DNA from 2 places in the Pseudoduganella sp. GW821-FHT11H04 genome. Region 1 is predicted to be linked to the other one. Evidence: predicted binding sites of a transcription regulator. Region 1 holds the regulator's gene; the other holds the start of a gene.

Region 1 (3,448 bases):
ATGAGAAGCTGCAGGCCGAGCGTGTGCTGCGCCAGTCGCAGAAAGAGCTGCGCGAGCTGGCCGCCTACCAGGAAAAACTGAAAGAACACGAACGCACCCGCATTGCCCAGGAAATCCACGATGAACTGGGTGGCCTGCTGACCGGCATCAAGGCCTATATCTCGGTGGCGATCGAGCGCGGCGGAGAACAGTCCGACCCGCTTTTGAACGACGCCGCCAAGCTGGCGCAGGACGCGATTGAAACCGTGCGCCGCGTGATCACCGACCTGCGCCCCAGCGTCCTTGACCAACTGGGCATCTGGCCCGCATTGGAGTGGTACTCGGAGCAGGTGGCCCAGCGCAGCGGGTTGCAGTGCAGCTGCAACATCACGCCCGCTGCAATGGCTCTGGAACTCGATGCCGAACGTAGCACCATGCTGTTCCGCGTAGCCCAGGAGGCGCTGACCAATGTCGTGCGCCATGCCGAAGCGAGCGAAGCGCGCTTGATTGTGGACCGTGATGGCGACTGTGTCGTGCTGCGAGTCGAAGACAATGGCAAAGGCATCGAGAGCGCCGGCCTGTCCGACCGCGAATCGTGGGGCCTGTTCGGGATGCACGAACGCACGCGCCGCTTCGCCGGCGAGCTGAATATCAGCGGCAAGGCGGGGCAGGGTACGACCCTGCAACTGCGCCTGCCTTTGGAGGATAAAAATGGGTGACAAGATCACCGTATTGCTGGTCGACGACCACGCTATCGCGCGCAACGGCGTGCGCCTGATGCTGGGCACGGCGACCGATATCAGCGTGGAGGGCGAAGCCGGCAACGCCGTGGAAGCCATGGAACGTGCGGCTGAGCGGAGTTTCGACGTCGCTTTGGTCGACATCAAAATGCCGGGCAAGAATGGACTGGATTTGCTGAAATGCCTGCGCAGCGAATACCCGCGCATGGCGGTGCTGGTGCTCAGCACCTATTCGGAAGAGATTTACGCCGTGCGGGCGCTTAAGTCAGGCGCCTCCGGCTACCTGACCAAGGATGCCCCGACCTCGACCCTGATCGAGGCCGTGCGCAAGGCGGCATCCGGCGGCAAGCATGTCAGCCCGGCTCTGCTTGAAAAATTGGCAACCCTGGTTGGGGGCGGCCCAAGCGGCGACCACGAGGAGCTTTCGAACCGTGAGCTGGAAGTTTTCAAGCTTATCGCCCAAGGCGAGTCGCTGGTTCGCATAGGGGAAAAACTACATTTAAGCCCGAACACGGTGACCACCTACCGCAGCCGCATCCTCGAGAAAATGGGCATGTCCAGCAATGCTGAGCTGACGCGCTACGCTCTGGAGCATGGACTGATCTGATGCCTTGTAGGGGATCCACTACAACAACTACACAGGATGCTTGATACCGGGAAATGATGCCGAGGGAGATACTTCTCCCATCGAAAACAAGGAGCAGCATCATGAGCCCGGTCATCCCAATCACCCCTGCAAACGCCACCAAATCCTGCGCACCAGTCGCTGCAAAATGCTCGCTGTGCAGTTTCAATCGACTGTGCCTGCCGCAAGGCCTGGCCGAAGACGATGTCGCCCGCCTTGACCAGATCATCGCACGCCGCCGCCGCGTGGGGCGCGACGAGCCGCTGTACCAGACCGGCGACAGCTTCCACAGCCTGTACGCTGTGCGTTTTGGCCACTTCAAGACCGTCCAGGTGAATCAGCGCGGCGAACAGACGATTGGCGGCTTCCACATGGCCGGCGACCTGCTGGGCATGGAAGCGATCGGTAACGGCCAGCATTCCTGCAATGCTGTGGCGCTGGAAGATAGCGAAGTGTGCGAAATCCCTTTCAGCCGCCTGCAAGAATTAGTGATGCAGATCCCGGGCCTGCTGCAGCAATTCCACCGCACCATGAGCCGCGAAATCCAGCGCGAGCAGTCTGTAATGCTGTTCCTGAGCCATATGCGCGCCGAGCAGCGCCTGGCCATGTTCCTGCTCAACCTCGCGGGCCGTTATGCCCAGCGTGGCTACTCCTCGACCAGTTTCCAGCTGCGCATGTCGCGTGAAGATATCGGCGGCTACCTCGGCCTGACCGTGGAAAGCGTCAGCCGCCAACTGGCCCGCCTGCGCCAGGATGGCTCGATCGTCCTGAATAACCGCGACCTGCGCATCATCGACCGCAACAAGCTGGAAGTCATGTCTTCCGGCGGCATGGCGCAAGAATACGCGGCCGTCGCCTGATCCACGAACCAGCTTTCTCACCTGTAGGGGGTGTATGGGGCAGCTCAGCTGCCCCTTTTTTATGGTTCTTCACGGAATAGCGAGCCCATAGTTCCCGGTATTTCGTGAAGAACTTCTTTATTGCAGCGCGAAGACTTCTTTGGCGGCCATCAGGCCGTTCAGGGCGGCCGGGAAGCCGGCGTAGACGGCCATCTGCATGATGGTTTCCACGACTTCGTCACGCGTCACGCCGACGTTGAGCGCAGCCTGGATGTGGACTTTGAGCTGGGGCGTTGCATTGCCCATTGCCGTTAGCGCGGCGACAACCGCGATTTCACGGCTTCTCAGGTCGAGGCCGGGGCGGGAATAGATGTCGCCGAACGGGAATTCGATCAGGTAGCGGGCAAAATCCGGCGCGATCTCGGCCAGGCTTGCTACAACGCGTTCTCCGATCTCGCCATCGATCTCACGCAGTTTTTCGAGTCCGCGCTCGTAACGGTTTGGGTTGGTGGTCATCAGCAATTCCTCCATTAGTGGTTGAACCTGACGCCAGGGACTGCTCCAAAGAGCGGTAATGCTCGACTTTCCACTGCAGCGTGGCGGCCGATTGCCGCAACGTTTCGATTTCCGCGAGCACGTCCTCCAAATGCTGCTCCAGCATCTGGCGCCGTTCGCCGGCCGTGGAGTCCCCAGCGCCACGTAGTTTTGCGAAAGCCTGCATTTTGCCGATTGGCATATGCGTGGCTCGCAGACGCAGCAGGAATTCGATCCAGGCAAGGTCGGAGGCCGCATAGCGCCGCTGGCCGCCAGCCGCGCGGCCAACCGGGGCGATCAGGCCGATACGCTCGTAATAGCGCAGCGTGTGGGCGGTAAGGCCGGTGCGTTTGGCGACTTCCTCTATGCTCAGATGGGATTCCATGGGGTGATCTTAGAAGTTCGAGCGCGCTCTAAGTCAATCACTTTATTACGCCAGGCGAGATGCTGCAACCGCCAGCGCCAGGTCCATGGTGTTGATGTGGGCTTCGATCCAGTCCGGTAGCGTGCTGATGATCTGGCGGGCGGTGGTTTCGTCGTCGTCGCGCAGCAGGCGCAGGACGCGGGAGATGCGTTCCAGCAGGTTGCCGTGGGCGGCACGGTGCGCCTGGGCCGCAGGATAGGCGATGCGCTCCATCAGGCCGTTTTCCGCCCGAAGGTGTTCGATGAACTCTTTCGCGAGTTCGCGGCAGGCCTCGTCGAAGGCTGGACGCGGCATATTTTCCATTGCG
Region 2 (3,448 bases), on a different contig from region 1:
AGCGACAGGTGGCGTTCCCACGAATACGGCTCGAAGTAGGCGTAGTAGACCGAATCGTGTTCCGGCGCGTGCTCGATGGTCATCACTTCGCCATCGAAGGAGGTCGGGACGCGGAACCAGTTGTCGCGGTCATAGGAGGCGACGGCGTTGTAGCCTTTCCAGCCTTCAGCATAAGCAGCCTTGCCAGCGTTCAGGAAACGGATGGACAGCGGCACGGCTTGCGCGCCCTGCACCCGGAAGTAGAACCACTGGGTGATGTCCGCGTGGGAGTCCTTGCGGATATTGACGTCGATATCGCCTGCGGAGGTAACGCTGACGACATCGATGGCGCCAGCATCGAACTGGCTGCTGATTTTGATAGACATTGTGTGTCCTGTCGGAAAATTTAAAGCGCTGTTGCGCGAAGGCCGACATGATACCAAATTCACTACTAGTCGGTCAGCAAAGCCCCTGCTGACAGGTCGTTGGGCAGTTTCAGGCCCCAACGCTGGAGCTGCTTGCGGCTGAAGTAAAAGCGGCCGCGGTCGGCAGTAACGGGGTAGATGGCGGAGGGCTGGGCGCCGCCCAGGATACGCAGTGCGATATCGCCGGCGGCCTTGCCCTGGTCGTAGCCGTACAGCACCAGGCCGCCGGCAGTCTTGTCGGCGCCGACGGCCCAGTCCCAGAAGCCGAAGGTGGGCACGGGCGCGTGCTCGGAAGTCCAGCGCGCCACCTCGTCGCGCGTGTTGACGCTGCGGCCTTCCTTGTCGTGCAGGGCCTGGTAAAGGCCGATGAAGATCAGGTCGTATTTGTCGCGGGCTGCGACCACCTCGTGCTGCCATTCTTCCCAGTTGGTGATCAGCTTCAGGTCGACCTGGATGCCGGAGACGTCCTGGCTGGTCATGTCGCCAAAAGTTTCCTTGCGCACGACCTGGGAGGTGACGTCGGTATCGAACAGCACCAGCGCGCGCTTGGCTGACGGCAAAAGGCGCCGCACCAGGGCGATGTTGCGCTTCATGTTCGGGCGTTCCAGCACGCCGGTGATGTTGCGATAGCGCTGGGTGTCGAAATATTCGCGCGGATTGTTGTTGATGCCGAGGTAGACCACCGGCGTGGAAGTGGCGCCCAAGCGGTCGCACAGCAGCTTGAGCGCGGCGTCGTCGCCCAGGATCACTATGCCCGGCTTGAGCTGCTCGTAGCGCGCCCAGGCCTGGTCGGCCATGGCGGCGTGCTGGGACTTGGGCAGGCGCTTAGTGTCCATCTGGAAGTACTCGAGCTTGTAATGCTCGCCGAGGGTGTCTTCCAGCGCCTTCTTGTAGGCAACATCCCAAGCCATTTCGACGTTATAGCTCTCCACGACCAGGATCGTATCCGGCCCCGCCCGGCTTGCCAGGGGCAGCAGCAACAATAGACAGGCAAACCAGTTACGCCAGGACATGTTCCCTCCTCAAAATGTCCACCTTGGGGTCAGGAACGAATGTGGACATTTTCGCTCGCGAAATGTCCACATTCGTTCCTGACCCCAAGGTGGACATTTCTAGTTTAGGCCGTCGAAGCGGTGGTAGAAGCTGGACTCGGGCGTCTGGGCGGCTGGGTCTTCGCGCTTCAGGGCGGCGAGGATGTGCTGCTCGGCGGGGGCTTGCAGCTGGCGGTAGAGCTGGCTCGCGAGCTCGTAGGCGCGGGCGCCGGGCCATGGGTCGGGTAGCAGCTCAACAGGCAATTGCGGGTCGTGCAGCTGCACTCGGCGGTAGGCGTGGATCAGTAGGGTGCGCAGCACGAAGGCTTGCTCTGGATCGATGCCTTCCTCAGCTGCTTCGGCCAGCAGGGCGGGCACGCCGTCGAACTGGGCGGTGAACTTTTCGTAGCCGGACATTACTTCGCTGAGGTCCCAGCCTTCGGCCACCATGTCACCCAACGGCCGGGCGCGCAGGCCGGGCACTTCGCTGGCTTGCACTACGTACACTTTTTGCAGCAGGCCAAGGCGGATCAGCAGGGCTTCCAGCGCCTCCATATCGCCGGCTGGATGGCCCGCAATGCCGGGGGCAATCACGCTGTAGCCTTCCCACAACAACTCCTTGCGCAACTGGCTGCGGGCGGGGGCGTCGAGGCCGTCGGCGGCCAGCACCAGGGTCCATTGGCCGTTCCAGTGCACGTTCAGGGGCGCGTAAATGCGGCGGAAGGCGCGGCTGAAGCGGCGCATGGCGTCGGGCGTGATGGCGTAGCTGCTACGGCGGCCGTCGCGCTGGGCGCCCAGCCAACCTTCCTGAGCGAGGCGGAAGACCGAGGTGCGCAACAGGCGGTCGTTCACGCCGAAGGGGGCTAGCAGTTCGATCAGGCTGCCCGTCCACACCATGCCGCCGTGGGGCACGATGGCGTCGCCAAAAATGGTCATCACCAGCGATTTGGAGCGAGGAGGGTCGCTGGCCAGGAATTCTTCAATCCAGCTATTGATTTTCTGGTTTTTTTGCATAGACCGATTTTATACACTGTCATTGATCTGGATACAGAATTTTTAAATGACACACAAAATTCGTTTGCAAAGCTGTTTTTGTATCGTATTATGAGTCTATCCCGAACAAGGAGGCCCTCCTTATGTACGCACAAATGGTGGAAACCGGCCTGAAGAAGGTCCAGACCGCAGAAGATATGGACGCGCAGGAGCGCGAATTCCAGGCGCGCATCGACGCCGGCATCAAGATCGAGCCGAAAGACTGGATGCCGGAGGCTTACCGCAAGACCCTGATTCGCCAGATCTCCCAGCACGCCCACTCCGAAATCGTCGGACAGTTGCCTGAAGGTAACTGGGTGACCCGCGCGCCGACCCTGAAGCGCAAGTCGATCCTGCTGGCCAAGATCCAGGATGAAGCTGGCCATGGCCTTTACCTGTACAGCGCCGCCGAAACCCTGGGCGTGTCGCGCGACGAACTGCTGGCGGCCCTGCATAGCGGCAAAGCCAAGTACTCGTCCATCTTCAATTACCCGACCCTGAGCTGGGCCGACATGGGCGCCATCGGCTGGCTGGTGGATGGCTCGGCCATCATCAACCAGATCCCGCTGTGCCGCTGCTCTTATGGTCCGTATTCGCGCGCCATGATCCGCGTCTGCAAGGAGGAGTCCTTCCACGCTCGCCAGGGCTACGACATCATGATGTCGCTCGCCAAAGGCACGCCGGAGCAAAAGGCGATGGCGCAGGATGCCTTCAACCGCTGGTGGTGGCCTTCGCTGATGATGTTCGGCCCTTCCGACGCTGCTTCCGTCAACAGCGCGCAATCGAGCGCCTGGCGCATCAAGCTGTTCTCGAACGATGAACTGCGCCAGCGCATGGTCGACCAGACCGTGCCCCAAGCCGAATTCCTGGGCCTGACCGTTCCCGACCCTGACCTGAAGTGGAACGAGGAGCGCGGCTCCTACGATTTCGGCGAAATCGATTGGGAAGAATTCCACCAGGTCCTGAAGGGCAACGGCCCTT

The links. Region 1 encodes FNR, which switches genes on or off when oxygen is low (the NO sensors DNR and NnrR bind a similar motif). Its sites were predicted from a motif close to TTGATNNNNATCAA; they were not measured.
Region 2: the regulator FNR is predicted to act here: its motif matches at 2,472-2,485, upstream of paaX (phenylacetic acid degradation operon negative regulatory protein PaaX).

What each region holds. Positions count from the first base shown of each region.
Region 1 covers NZ_JBXARE010000019.1:82,771-86,218, reverse strand. The annotation lists gene AC1RTP_RS26275 (sensor histidine kinase) at 1-698, shown strand, start outside; gene AC1RTP_RS26270 (response regulator transcription factor) at 691-1,326, shown strand; gene fnr (fumarate/nitrate reduction transcriptional regulator Fnr) at 1,428-2,204, shown strand; gene AC1RTP_RS26260 (carboxymuconolactone decarboxylase family protein) at 2,322-2,699, opposite strand; gene AC1RTP_RS26255 (MerR family transcriptional regulator) at 2,650-3,102, opposite strand; gene AC1RTP_RS26250 (bacteriohemerythrin) at 3,148-3,448, opposite strand, start outside.
Region 2 covers NZ_JBXARE010000004.1:66,922-70,369, forward strand. The annotation lists gene AC1RTP_RS10535 (M14 family metallopeptidase) at 1-365, opposite strand, end outside; gene AC1RTP_RS10540 (ABC transporter substrate-binding protein) at 431-1,417, opposite strand; gene paaX (phenylacetic acid degradation operon negative regulatory protein PaaX) at 1,517-2,449, opposite strand; gene paaA (1,2-phenylacetyl-CoA epoxidase subunit PaaA) at 2,572-3,448, shown strand, end outside.